2 linked regions of the Massilia litorea genome follow. The protein of the gene in region 1 interacts with the protein of each later gene in a pairwise test. Links are inferred from orthologs where the notes say so. Each region holds a gene or a part of one and is shown on either strand. Other genes may lie near its edges.

Region 1 (6,913 bases):
CGACTACGATTTGAAGCGCATCCAGTACAACACGGTCGTCTCGGCCTGCATGAAGATGCTCAACACCCTGGAGTCGGCAAAGCTGGCCGACGGTGCGGCGTCCGACGCGGTCATTGCCGAAGGCTTCTCGATCTTCCTGCGTTTGCTGAACCCGGTCGCGCCGCATATCACCCACGCGCTGTGGCAGGACCTGGGTTATGCCGGCGTCCATGGCGACATCCTGAACGTGCAGTGGCCGCAAGTCGACGCGCAAGCGCTCGAGCAATCCGAGATCGAGATGATGATCCAGGTGAACGGCAAGCTGCGCGGCTCGGTGAAGGTGGCCAAGGACGCCGACAAGGCGGCGATCGAAGCGGCGGCACTCAGCTCCGAGGCGGTCCAGAAGTTCATCGAAGGCACGCCGAAGAAGGTCATCGTCGTGCCCGGCAAACTCGTCAACATCGTGGTCTAAGACATGCGCGCTCACACCTCCTACTTTGCGCGCGCCTGTGCGGCGCTGCTGCTGGTCACGACGCTGTCCGCCTGCGGCTTCCACCTGCGCGGTTCGGACGGCGCGTACAACATGCCGTTTTCGAGCATCTACCTGGCCTTCGGCGAGACTTCGCCGCTGGGCAATGAGCTCAAGCGCAACCTGCGCGCGATCGACAAGGTCGTCATCGCGACCACGCCGAAGGATGCGCAGGCGCGCTTCGAAGTGATTTCCGAAGCGCGCAACAAGGCGGTCCTGTCGCTGAACAACCTGGGCCGCGTGCGCGAATACCTGCTGACCTACACGCTCGTATTCCAGGTGCGCGACGCGACCGGCAACCTGCTGCTGGGGCCGACCGAGATCACGCTGCGCCGCAATCTCGCCTTCAGCGAGGAAGCCCTGCTGGCCAAGGAAGGCGAAGAAGCGCTGCTGTACCGCGACATGCAGTCCGACCTGGTGCAGCAGATCATGCGCCGCCTGGCCGCGCTGAAGCCACAGTGAGAGCGTAATGCAATTGAGGCCCGAGGCGCTCGAGCCCCATCTCGCGAAGGGGCTCGCGCCGCTGTATGTGATCACCAGCGACGAACACCTGCTGGCGCTGGAAGCGGCCGATAAGATCCGCCGCGCCGCGCGTGCGGCCGGCCATACCGAACGCGACGTGCTCACCGTCGAGCGCACCTTCAAATGGGGAGAATTGCTGGCGGCGAACCAGGCTTTATCGCTGTTCGGCGACAAGAAGCTGATCGAGCTGCGCATCCCGAGCGGCAAGCCAGGCAAGGACGGCAGCGCCGCCCTGCAGGCCTATGCGAAAGACCTCAGTCCCGACAACCTGACACTGATCACGCTGCCCAAGCTCGACTGGCAGACAGCCAAGGCCTCGTGGGTGGCCTCGCTGCAGCAGGCGGCGGTCTACATCGAGATCCCGAACGTGGAACGCGCGCAGCTGCCGGGCTGGATCGGCCAGCGCTTGAGTGCCCAGGGCCAGAGCGCGGACCGCACGGCGCTCGACTTCATCGCCGACCGGGTCGAAGGCAACCTGCTGGCCGCGCACCAGGAAATCCAGAAGCTGGGCCTGCTGCACGAGCCGGGCAAGCTGAGTTTCGAGCAGGTGCAGGATGCGGTGCTGAACGTGGCGCGCTATGACGTGTTCAAATTGTCGGAAGCGATGCTGATGGGCGACCCCTCCCGTCTGGCGCGCATGCTCGAGGGTTTGAAAGGGGAGGGCGAAGCCTTGCCGCTGGTGTTGTGGGCCGTCTCCGAAGAAATCCGCACGCTGTTAAAATTGAAGGCCGGGATGGCGCAGGGGCGGCCGCTCGGCGCGATGCTGAAGGAATACCGCATCTGGGGACCGCGCGAACGGATGATGGATCCGGCCCTGCGGCGCATCTCCCTGAGTACGCTGGAGGCGGCGCTGCAGGAGGCGGCGCAGGTCGACAAGATGGTCAAGGGTTTACGGGCCAGAGCCTTTGCGGGCGATGCCTGGGATGCGATGTTGCAGCTGGCCTTGAAGGTGGCCAGGTAGGGTGGGTATTCATGCCCACGCGGTACGACGTCGGCATACTGCATCATCTGTTTCATACTTTGCGCTGCATCCTCCCGCTAACCCAACGCTCAACGCAACTGGAATCGACACGATGGACATCACCGACTACATGCACACGCTGGGCCGCCAGGCCCGCGCCGCTTCGCGTGCGATGGCGCGCGCCGACGGCGCCACCCGCAACCGCGCGCTGATCCTGATCGCCGAGGCCATCGAACGCGAGGCCGCGCAGCTGTCCGCCGCCAACGGGCTCGACCTCGACGCCGCGCGCGCCGCCGGCCTGGCGCCGGCGCTGCTCGACCGCCTGGCCCTGTCGCCGTCCGCGATTGCGACCATGGTCGAAGGCCTGCGCCAGATCGCTACCTTGCCGGACCCGATCGGCGAGATCTCGAACATGAAGTCGCGCCCGAGCGGCATCCAGGTCGGCCAGATGCGCGTGCCGCTGGGCGTGATCGGCATCATCTACGAAGCGCGCCCCAACGTGACGGTCGATGCGGCCGGCCTGTGCATCAAGAGCGGCAACGCGGCGATCTTGCGCGGCGGCTCGGAAGCGATCCACTGCAACCGCGCGCTGGCGAAACTCGTCACCGAAGGTCTGAGCAAGGCCGGCCTGCCGCTGGAAGCGGTGCAGGTGGTCAACACGACCGACCGCGCCGCCGTCGGCACCCTGATCACGATGCCGCAGTATGTCGACGTCATCGTGCCGCGCGGCGGCAAGGGCCTGATCGCGCGCCTGATCGAAGAGGCCACGGTCCCGATGATCAAGCACCTTGACGGCATCTGCCACGTCTACATCGACGACAAGGCCGACATCGCGAAAGCGCTGCCGATCGCCTTCAACGCCAAATGCCACCGCTACGGCACGTGTAATACGATGGAAACGCTGCTGGTCGCCCGTTCGGTGGCGCCGACAGTCCTGCCGCAGCTCGCTGAGCTCTACAAGACGAAGGAAGTCGAGTTGCGCGCCGATGACGAGGCGCGCGCGATCCTGGCCGGCTACCCGCACCTGACTGCCGCCGTCGAGGAAGACTGGAGCACCGAATACCTGGCCCCGATCCTTGCCGTGAAGGTCGTCGCTGGCATCGAGGAGGCGATGGACCACATCGACCGCTACTCGTCGAAGCACACCGAAGCCATCGTCACCGAAGACTACAGCGCGGCCTTGCGTTTCCTGCGCGAAGTCGACTCGGCTTCGGTGATGGTGAACGCCTCGACCCGCTTTGCCGACGGTTTTGAATATGGCCTGGGCGCCGAGATCGGGATCTCGAACGACAAGCTGCATGCGCGCGGTCCGGTCGGGCTGGAAGGGCTGACTTCCCTGAAATACGTGGTGTTCGGCCACGGCGAAGTACGCAACTAAGCATAAGAACAACTACAGGAACCCCATGTACCTCTGGATCAAGGCCTTCCACATCGTCTTCATCGCCTCCTGGTTCGCCGGCCTGTTCTACCTGCCGCGCATCTACGTCAACCTGGCGCAGGAAACCGACGCCGCCGCGAGCACCCGCCTGCTCGGCATGGCGCGCCGCCTGTACCGTTTTACGTCGATGCTGGCGCTTCCGGCGCTGCTGCTGGGCCTCTGGTTATGGCTGGGCTTTGACATCAAGGGCGGCTGGCTGCATGCGAAACTGGCGCTGGTGCTACTCGCGATCGGCTACCATCATGCCTGCGGCTCGATCTTGAAGAAATTCGAGGCCGGCGTGAACCAGCGCAGTCATAAATGGTTCCGCTGGTTTAACGAGGTGCCGGTGGTGTTGCTGACGCTGATCGTGATCCTGGTGGTCGTCAAGCCGTTTTAATGTTCGACCGAGAGGTCATCCGCGAGACGCATCCGTGCGTTGGCCGCCGCATAACGTAGGGTGGGCTCCGCCCACGCGGTTCACCGCATGACCACCGTCGGCTCGTCCGCAAGAACGCACCGCACAAGAACCAACCGGCCGGCAGCGCAGGCGCTCCCGGCTTTTACTTTTTTAATCAACGGACAAAGGGTACCCCCATGACCTCCTATTTTTGCCCCTGCCCCCGCGGCATGGAAGCGGCACTCGCCGAAGAACTCACTGAAATCGCGGCCGCCCACAGCCCCACCCTGAAAGTCCACAACCAGGTCCCCGGCGGCGTGCACTGCTCCGGTACCCTGGTCGACGCCTACCGCGTCAACCTGCACTCGCGCATCGCCTCAAGGGTGCTGATGCGCATGGGCCAGCGCAGCTACAACAACGAAAACGACATCTACGACCTGGTGCTCGAGCAGCCCTGGGAAGACTGGTTCGGCGTCGAGCACACGATCCGCGTCGACGTCACCGCCGTGAAGTCGCCGTTGAAAAGCCTCGAGTTCACGACCCTGAAAATCAAGGACGCGATCTGCGACCGCTTCCGCGACATGTTCAACAAGCGGCCGTCGGTCGACACGCGCGAGCCGGACATGCGCATCGTCGGCTTCCTCGACCAGCGCAATTTCATCATCTACCTCGACACCTCGGGCGAGGCGCTCTTCAAGCGCGGCTGGCGCGAAGAGACGGGCGACGCGCCGCTGCGCGAGAACCTGGCCGCCGGCATGCTGCGCGTCTCGGGCTGGAAGCCGGGCGTTCCCCTGTTCGACCCGATGTGCGGTTCGGGCACGATCCTGATCGAGGCGGCGCAAATGGTGCAGGGCATCCCGGCCGGCGCCCGCCGCCACTTCGCCTTCGAAAAATTCCATGACTTCGAGCGCGAAGCCTGGCAAGAGATGAAGGCCGCCATCAAAGCCAATCCGCTGCCGGGCGAGCCGACCATCTTCGGCTCCGACATCTCGGGCGACATGGTGGAAATGACCCGCCACAACCTGAAAATAGCCGGCATCCAGTTCGACGTGCCCTTGAAGCAGATCGAAGCGCAGCACGTCAGTCCACCGGTCGACGGTCCCGGCATCCTGCTGACCAATCCGCCCTATGGCGAGCGGATCGGCGTGCGCGGCGACTCGACGATGGCGCCGGACGAGATGGCGGTGTCCTTCTATTCCGCGCTCGGCACCACGCTCAAGCAGCGCTTCGCCGGCTGGACCGTGTTCCTGTTCACGGCCGACCTGTCGCTGCCCAAACTGCTGCGCCTGAAGGAGGCGCGCAAGACGCCGTTCTTCAACGGCGCCCTGGAATGCCGCCTGTTCCGCTTTGATATGGTGGCCGGCTACAACCGCCGCGAGGAGGCCAAGCCGAAACAGAGCCCGCAGGAATAAGCGATGCTGCCGCCGACCGATCCCGACCAGCTGCCGAAAGACCCCGTGGTCCCGGTGCCGCTGCCGGCGCCGCACAAGATCGTCATGCTGTCGGCCGGCGGCCTGGCGACCCTGCTGGCGGGATTGTCGATGCTCGGCCCGTTTTCCATCGACGCCTACCTGCCGGCCTTCCCGCAGATCATGGCGAACCTGCACGCGTCGAGCATCCAGGTGCAGCAGACGCTGACGGCCTACATGCTCGCCTTTTCCGGCATGGTGCTGTGGCATGGCGCGCTGTCGGACGCCTTCGGACGACGCAACGTGATCCTGGTGGCGCTGGTCGTGTTCGCGATCGGCACCTTCGGCTGCGCGGCGGCATCGACCGTCCACTACCTGTGGGTGTTCCGGATCATGCAGGGGGTGTCGGCGGGGGCGGGCGTCGTGGTCGGGCGCGCCATCATCCGCGACCTCTATTCGGGCGCGGGCGCGGCGCGGCTGCTGTCGATGGTGACGATGATCTTCTCGATCGCACCGGCCATCGCGCCCGTGCTGGGCGGCTGGATCGTCACCTGGTTCGACTGGCGCGCCATCTTCCTCGCGCTGTGCGCCTATACGCTGGTGCTGGGCTGGGTGTGCTGGCAGCACCTGCCGGAAACGGTACCGCAAGCGAAGCGCCAGCCCTTCAATCCGCGCTTCCTGGCGCAGAGCTATGGCGCGATCTTCAGTTCCTTCCTGTTCCACATGAAGGCGGGCGTCACCGCCCTGAATTTCGCCGGCCTGTTCCTCTACATTACGGCCTCGCCCGTGCTGCTGCCGGTGCACCTGCATCTGGGGCCGTCGCAATTCGCCTGGCTGTTCGTGCCCACCGTGAGCGGCATCTTCCTCGGCTCGATGGCGGCCAACCGCATGGCCGGCAAATACACCTTCGCGCGCCAGATCGGGATCGGGTTTGCCTTCATGCTCAGCGCCGTCACCTTCAACGTCGTCTACCACCTGTTCCTGCCGCCGGCGCTCCCGTGGACCGTGCTGCCGATGTTCTTCTTCACCTTCGGCAGCTCGCTGATCGCGCCAGGCGCGACCCTCCTCGCGCTCGACCTGTTCCCGCACATCCGCGGCACGGTCGCGTCCTGCCAGTCCTTCGTCTCGACCCTGCTGGGCGCGATCGTCGCCGGGGTGATTGCGCCGGCGCTGTCGCATTCGGTGCTGGCGCTGGCCCTCGGCCAGGCCGGCTTTGCCCTGGCGGCGCTGGCCTGCTGGCTGACCTCGCGCCAGTACCGCCGGGTGCTGGCACGCAGGGCCAGATAAACGAGGGCGATCCTTGTTGGCATCTGGGCAATAAAATGTTTCTTGCGTACATCAATCATCTAGCAAAAGTACATACTTTTTACAGAAAGTATTGTTCCTGATCAGAAATGTATATATGCTAAGACGGCTTTTTGATCTGGATCAACATTAGAAATTGGCTTCTGTTCCAGAGATGCATGATTGTCATGAAGTGGTAGCCCAGTCCGGGAATGCCACCCCGAAACCTTCGTACCGTGGCGTCGCTTGAGACAATGCACCAACCAGACCAGGATATTCGCAATCGCCTGCTGATTGCCCGGCTGCCGGCCATGCCGCAGATACTCGTCAAACTGATTGAGCATCTGCAGGCCGACGACCTGGGCATGCCGGAATTGGCCGCCCTGATCGCGAACGACGCGGGCATGACGGG
Region 2 (7,028 bases), 670 kb from region 1 along the record:
CTGCGCGTGATCGACGCGCTGCAGCTGACCGACGGCTATTCGGTGGCGACGCCGGGCAACTGGAAGGATGGGGATGACGTGATCATTCCGCTGACCGTGCAGGATCCGGCCGTGATCGCCGAAAAATATCCAAAGGGCTTTACGGCGCCGCGGCCGTATCTGCGCTTGACGCCGCAGCCGAACAAGTAAGCCTTGCCGCAGCCTTGACGGAACGACGAACGGCTGCGCACCGTAGGGTGGGCACTTGTGCCCACGCGTTCGAACGATTGCACATCGGAACGTATGCCCGTTGAGGGCGTACATGATCAATCGGTGATCCGCGTGGGCACAAGTGCCCACCCTACGTTATTTTCCGAATATCGACTCGCGGCTGCGATACCCCCATTCCCACTGTACGCATAAGTAAATAAGAAACCCATCGTTTGTCCCACGGCTGACCCAGCTTACCCTTGGGGCATGTTGATGACTTATATTACGGCCGGCTTTGCCGTCGGCTTGCTGGTCGGAATGACCGGCGTGGGTGGCGGCTCGCTGATGACGCCGCTCCTGACCTTGCTGTTCGGCATCTCTCCGACCGTCGCGGTCGGCACCGATCTCGCCTTTGCGTCGATCACCAAGAGCGCCGGCACCATTACCCACCGTTTCAATGGCACCGTCAACTGGGCCATCGTACGCCGCCTGTGCCTGGGCGCGCTGCCGGCTGCGTTGATCGCGACCCTGATCCTGAGCCAGTTCGGCGCGCTCGACGCACGCATCGGCCAGATCATCCGCTATTCCATCGCCGGCTCGGTCATGCTGACCGTCGTCGCATTGCTGTTCCGCCGCCGCATGCTGGCCTGGATCAAGGCCCACCCCGAGCGCCAGCTGCAGGGCAAGGCCTTGAGCGCGGCCACGATCATCGCCGGCGCGGTGCTCGGTACCCTCGTCACCGTGTCCTCGATCGGCGCCGGCGCCGTCGGCGCGACCCTGCTTGTCATGCTGTATCCAAAACTGACCCCGGCCGAAGTGGCCGGCACCGACATCGCCTACGCCGTGCCGCTGACCGCGATTGCCGCCGCCGGCCACTGGTGGCTGGGTTCGATCGACTGGACGCTGCTGGTCACCCTGCTCATCGGTTCCCTGCCGGGCATTACCCTTGGCTCGATGCTGGCCCGCAAGGTGCCGGAACGCTTCCTGCGCGCGCTACTGGCGATGACGCTGACCGGCGTCGCCTTCAAGCTGATCTATTAAACGGTGCAGGCTTCACCACGCTAATAGCATTATTCATCTATACAAATGAAGATTCCTTCGTTTGGTTTATGAGCCGTAGGTGAGATTATTACAGTCCATTAGAAGAATTTGTAATAAGGACGCTATGCCTTCACTTACGCGCGCGCCGGGCCGGGTCATCCCCGGCTTCGGACTGTCGCTCGGGTTCACGATCTTTTATCTCGCGCTGATCGTCCTGATCCCGCTGTCGGCCGTCTTCCTGAAAACGTTCACGATGACCTGGGAAGCGTTCTGGACGGCGGTTTCGTCCGAGCGCGTGGTCGCCTCCTATAAGCTCAGCTTCGGCGCCTCGTTGATCGCGGCCGGCCTGAACGTGATTTTCGGCGGCATCGTTGCCTGGGTGCTGGTGCGCTACAAGTTCCCCGGTAAACGCTTCATCGACGCCCTGGTCGACCTGCCGTTCGCGCTGCCGACCGCCGTGGCCGGCATCACCCTGACCGCCCTGTATTCGAACAATGGCTGGATCGGCAAATACCTCGAACAGTTCGGGATCAAGGTCGCTTTTACCCCGCTCGGCGTGGTGGTGGCGCTGACCTTCATCGGCCTGCCTTTCGTGGTGCGCACGGTGCAGCCGGTGCTGGAAGAAGCCGAGCGCGAACTGGAAGAAGCGGCCGCCAGCCTGGGCGCGAGCCCGCTGCAGACCTTCTTCCGCGTGATCTTGCCCTCGATCGTGCCGGCCCTGCTGACCGGCTTCGCGCTCGCCTTTGCGCGCGCCACCGGAGAGTATGGTTCCGTCATCTTCATCGCCGGCAACCTGCCGATGGTGTCCGAGATCACGCCGCTCTTCATCATCACCAAACTGGAGCAGTACGACTACGCCGGCGCCACCGCGATCGCGGTCGTGATGCTGGTCGTCTCGTTCATCCTGCTCCTGACGATCAACCTGTTGCAGGCCTGGACCCGCAGAAGGGCAGGCAAGAAATGAGCGCAGTCCTGGATAAACCACTCGCGACGCCGCAAACCGCCACGCGTCCCGTGAAAACCAATGCCTTCGAGCCGAACTGGGTGCGCTACACCCTGATCGCCGTCGCGCTGCTGTTCCTGACCCTGTTCCTGTTCGTGCCGCTGGTCGCCGTGTTCACCGAAGCGCTGAAAAAGGGCTGGGATACCTATGTCGCATCGGTGCTCGACCCGGACGCGATTTCCGCCATCAAGCTGACGCTGATCGCCGCCGGCATCGCGGTGCCGCTGAACCTGGTCTTCGGCGTGGCCGCAGCGTGGTGTATCGCCAAGTTCGACTTCAAGGGCAAAAGCATCCTGCTGACCCTGATCGACCTGCCGTTCTCGGTCTCGCCGGTGATCGCGGGCCTGATCTACGTGCTGCTGTTCGGCGCCCAGGGCTGGTTCGGGCAGTGGCTGATGGACCACGACATCAAGATCCTGTTCGCGGTGCCGGGCATCGTGCTGGCGACCGTTTTTATTACCTTCCCGTTCGTCGCACGCGAGCTCATTCCCTTGATGCAGCAACAGGGAACCGAGGAAGAAGAAGCGGCGCTGGTGCTGGGCGCCTCGGGCTGGCAGACCTTCTGGCGCGTGACGCTCCCGAACATCAAATGGGGCCTGCTGTACGGCGTCATCCTGTGCAATGCGCGGGCGATGGGCGAGTTCGGCGCCGTATCCGTGGTGTCCGGCCACATCCGCGGCGAGACCAACACCATGCCGCTGCAGGTCGAGATTCTCTATAACGAATACAACTTCACGGCCGCGTTTGCGATCGCATCCTTGCTGGCGCTGCTCGCGCTGGTGACGCTGGCCGTCAAGTCCTTTATCGAATGGCGTCTGCACCTGTCGATGCGTGCCGACGCCGGTACACCGGAGCGCCCGCAATGACGATCGAAGTCCAACACATCCGCAAGCAGTTCGGCCAGTTCCAGGCGCTCGACGACGTCTCGCTGCAATTCCCGAACGGCGAACTGACCGCCTTGCTCGGCCCCTCGGGCTGCGGCAAGACCACGCTGCTGCGCATCATCGCCGGCCTCGAGCATCCGGACAGCGGCTCGGTGCTGCTCGACGGCCAGGATGCGTCGAGCAGCCATGTGCGCGAGCGCCAGGTCGGCTTCGTGTTCCAGCACTACGCGCTGTTCAAGCACATGACGGTGTTCGAGAACGTCGCCTTCGGTTTGCGCGTGCGTCCGCGCCGCGAGCGCCCGTCGGAGCAGCAGATCCGCGACAAAGTAAAACAGCTGCTGGAACTGGTGCAGCTCGACTGGATCGCCGACCGCTATCCGCCGCAGCTGTCGGGCGGCCAGCGCCAGCGCATTGCCTTGGCGCGTGCGCTGGCTGTCGAGCCGCGCGTGCTGTTATTGGATGAACCGTTCGGCGCGCTGGACGCCAAGGTGAGGAAGGAACTGCGCCGCTGGCTGCGCCGCCTGCACGACGACCTGCACGTGACCTCGATCTTCGTCACCCACGACCAGGAAGAAGCGCTCGAAGTGGCGGACCAGGTGGTCGTCATGAACAAGGGCCGCGTCGAGCAGCTGGGCACGCCGGCGAGCGTCTACAACGCGCCCGCATCGCCCTTCGTCTACAGCTTCCTCGGCAACGTCAACCTGTTCCACGGCCGCGTGCACGATGGCGTGCTGGCCAGCGGCGATGCGCTGTTCGACGCGCCCGGCCATGGTGGCGTGCAGAACGCCGACGGCATCGGCTATGTGCGTCCGCACGACCTCGACGTCGAACGCTACACGCCGGGGCAGCAGGGCATCGTCGTGAAACTGCGCCGCGCGCATGCGATCGGCCCGCTGGCCCAGCTCGACCTCGAACGCGCCGACAATGCCCAGCTGATCGAAGCCGTGATTCCGAACGAGCGCTTCGCCGGCCTCGGCCTGAAGGAAGGCGAGACCCTGGTCGTGCGTCCGCGCCAGATCCAGGTATTCGTCGACGAAGGAGGCGGCATATGAACTTCCAGCAGCTGCGTTCGGTGCGCGAAGCGGCGCGCCGCAATTTCAACCTCACCGACGTGGCCGCTGCGCTGTTCACCTCGCAGCCCGGCGTGTCGCGCCAGATCCGCGAGCTCGAGGACGAACTCGGCGTCGTCATTTTCGAACGCAACGGCAAGCGCCTGACCGGCCTGACCGCGCCCGGCAAAGGCATCCTCAAAATCGTCGAGCGCCTGCTGGTGGAAGCGGAAAACCTGTCGCAGGCGAGCCAGGAATATTCGGCCCAGGACAGCGGCACGCTGACCATCGCCGTCACCCACACGCAAGCGCGCTACGCGCTGCCGCAGGTGGTGCAGTCCTTCCGCAACGCCTTTCCGAACGTGCGCATCGCCTTGCAACAAAGCGCGCCGGAACACATCGCGGAATACGTGCTGTCGGGACGTGCCGACATCGGCATCGCCACCGAAGGTTTGTCGGCGTTTCCGGACCTGGTCTCGTTCCCGTGCTACCGCTGGAGCCACGTCGTCGTGGCGCCGGACGGGCATCCGCTGCTGAATAAAATGCCGCTGCGGCTGGAAGACCTGGCCGAGTATCCCTTGATTACCTACGACGTTGGCTACACCGGCCGCGGCCATATCGACGATGCCTTCAGCAAGGCTGGACTGGCGCCGGACATGGTCTTGACCGCCATGGATTCGGACGTCATCAAGCAGTATGTGTCGCTGGGGATGGGGGTCGGGATCATTGCGTCGATGGCCTTCGACAATGGGCGCGACAAGGGGCTGCGGGCGATCGAATCGTCGCACCTGTTTGCGCCAAATGTGACGCGGCTGGCCGTGCGGCGCGGGGCTTACCTGCGCGCGTATGCCTACCACTTCATCGAACGTTTCGCGCCGGGGTTTACGCGGGCGGATATCGAGCGCTCGCTGGCGGACGAGGCGGTGGCGATTTAGAGGGTGTCGGGGCGGGCGCAGCTGAGCGGCGGATAACGATCACCGCGTGGGCGGGGGACCCGTCCACCCTGCGTCCCTTCTTTTGACCTTGGCTTCAAACGCAGGGATTGTAAGGCGGGCGGCTTTGCCGCCCACGCGTTCAACGAACGTGCGAATGTCGAAAAACCTTATTGACCTGGATTTGTAATCCGCGCATGAATCGCATCGATCGCGGCCACCACCTCGGCCGACAACACGATCTCCGCCGCATCGATGTTCTCCTTCAGCTGTTCCAGCGTCGTCGCCCCGATGATGGTCGCCCCCACGAACCAGCGCGAATAACACCATGCCAGCGCCATCTGCGCCGGCGTCAAGCCGTTTGCCCGCGCCAGCGCCGCATACTCGGCGGTCGCCGCCAGCGTCTCGGGCCGCACGTAGCGCGGACTCCAGTTCGGCGGGAAGATCGTCAGGCGGCCATGCGCCTTCGGATCGTCGAGGTACTTCGCCGTCAGCTGTCCGAACGCCAGCGGACTGTAGGCCAGCAGGCTCACATCGGTCCGGAAGCAGGTCTCGTCGAGCAAGGACGTTTCGAACGCGCGCGCGGTGAGGTTATATAAATTCTGGATCGTCGCAATCCGCGGCAGGCCGCGCATCTCGGCCTGCTTCACATATTCGCACACGCCCCACGAGCTCTCGTTCGACACGCCGATCTCGCGGATCTTGCCCGCCTTGACCAGTTCGCCGAGTGCGCCCAGCGTCTCCTCGATCGGCACGCTGCTGCGCTCGCGCTTCGGATCGAAACTGTTGGCCCCGAAGATCGGCAGGTTACGGCTCGGCCAATGGATCTGGTACAGGTCGATGTAGTCCGTCTGCAGGCGCTGCAGGCTCGTCTCGACCGCCGCGCGTACGTTGGCCGCGTCGAGGTCGTGCCCTGCGCCGCGGATCCAGCCCATGTTCGCATTCGGCCCCGCGATCTTCGAGGCGATCACCAGCTCGTCGCGGCGGCCGCGTGCCTTCAGCCAGCTGCCGATGAAGCGCTCCGTGGAACCCTGCGTCTCGGCGCGGCCCATCACCGGATACATCTCCGCAGTGTCGATGAAATTGATGCCGCGTTCGACCGCGTAGTCGAGCTGGCGGTGGGCCTCAAGCTCCGTGTTCTGCTCGCCGAAGGTCATGGTGCCGAGGCAGACCTTCGACACCATCAACTCGCTGCGTCCCAAGCGTTTGCGTTCCATATGTGGCTCCTTATGCGCGCAGCGCGTCGGCGCATTCGCGCACCAGGGACGGGCCGCGGTAGATCAGGCCACTATACAGCTGCACCAGCTGGGCGCCGGCCGCGATTTTTTCCTTCGCGTCCTTCCCCGACAGGATGCCGCCGACGCCGATGATCGGCACCGCGTTGCCAAGCTCCTTCTTCATCGCGCGAATGACGATGTTCGACAGGTCGAACACGGGCGCACCCGAGACGCCGCCGGTTTCATGGCCGTGCTTGTAGCGCTCGACGTCGCGGCGGTTCAGCGTCGTATTTGTCGCGATGACGCCGTCGATCCGGTGGCGCAGCAGGGCGCCGGCGATGTCGCGGATCTGCTCGGCGTCGATGTCCGGTGCGATCTTCAAAGCCAGCGGCACGTAGCGGCCGTGCTGGTCGGCCAGGCGCGTCTGTTCCGCCTTCAGCTGCGTGAGCAGGGCGTCGAGTTCCGAAGCGCCCTGCAGCTGGCGCAGGTTCTTCGTGTTCGGCGACGAGATGTTGACCGTGACGTAGCTCGCGTAGGGATAGACCTTGCGCAGGCATGCGAGGTAGTCGTCGGCGGCGCGCTCGATCGGGGTGTCGGCGTTCTTGCCGATGTTCAGGCCGAGCACGCCCTGCTTTTCCTGATAAAAACGGGAAGCCTGCACATTGGCGACGAAGGCGTCGACGCCGCCGTTATTGAAACCCATGCGGTTGATG

Evidence for each region.
Region 2: the proteins of LPB04_RS07675 (region 1) and LPB04_RS10655 interact in binary tests that used the Escherichia coli proteins (3 or more experiments, as listed by UniProt). The link is inferred for Massilia litorea from one-to-one orthologs.

Annotation. Positions count from the first base shown.
Region 1 is NZ_CP062941.1:1,727,284-1,734,196, forward strand. Bases 1,352-4,236 are described here. They hold LPB04_RS07675 (glutamate-5-semialdehyde dehydrogenase), read left to right. Parts: upstream 1,352-2,103; coding sequence 2,104-3,369; downstream 3,370-4,236. Other genes in these bases: holA (DNA polymerase III subunit delta), read left to right, coding at 1,352-1,991; LPB04_RS07680 (CopD family protein), read left to right, coding at 3,395-3,808; LPB04_RS07685 (THUMP domain-containing class I SAM-dependent RNA methyltransferase), read left to right, coding at 4,006-4,236. In the rest of the region: leuS (leucine--tRNA ligase), read left to right, coding at 1-451; LPB04_RS07665 (LPS-assembly lipoprotein LptE), read left to right, coding at 455-970; more of holA, read left to right, coding at 978-1,351; more of LPB04_RS07685, read left to right, coding at 4,237-5,220; LPB04_RS07690 (multidrug effflux MFS transporter), read left to right, coding at 5,224-6,504; LPB04_RS07695 (HDOD domain-containing protein), read left to right, coding at 6,756-6,913. UniProt on the Escherichia coli protein: Catalyzes the NADPH-dependent reduction of L-glutamate 5-phosphate into L-glutamate 5-semialdehyde and phosphate. The product spontaneously undergoes cyclization to form 1-pyrroline-5-carboxylate.
Region 2 is NZ_CP062941.1:2,395,312-2,402,339, forward strand. What follows is about bases 2,133-5,132. They hold LPB04_RS10655 (sulfate/molybdate ABC transporter ATP-binding protein), read left to right. Parts: upstream 2,133-3,095; coding sequence 3,096-4,169; downstream 4,170-5,132. Other genes in these bases: cysT (sulfate ABC transporter permease subunit CysT), read left to right, coding at 2,133-2,194; cysW (sulfate ABC transporter permease subunit CysW), read left to right, coding at 2,191-3,099; LPB04_RS10660 (CysB family HTH-type transcriptional regulator), read left to right, coding at 4,166-5,101. Also shown: LPB04_RS10635 (peroxiredoxin), read left to right, coding at 1-189; LPB04_RS10640 (sulfite exporter TauE/SafE family protein), read left to right, coding at 457-1,230; more of cysT, read left to right, coding at 1,355-2,132; LPB04_RS10665 (aldo/keto reductase), read right to left, coding at 5,269-6,315; LPB04_RS10670 (quinone-dependent dihydroorotate dehydrogenase), read right to left, coding at 6,326-7,028. UniProt on the Escherichia coli protein: Part of the ABC transporter complex CysAWTP involved in sulfate/thiosulfate import. Responsible for energy coupling to the transport system.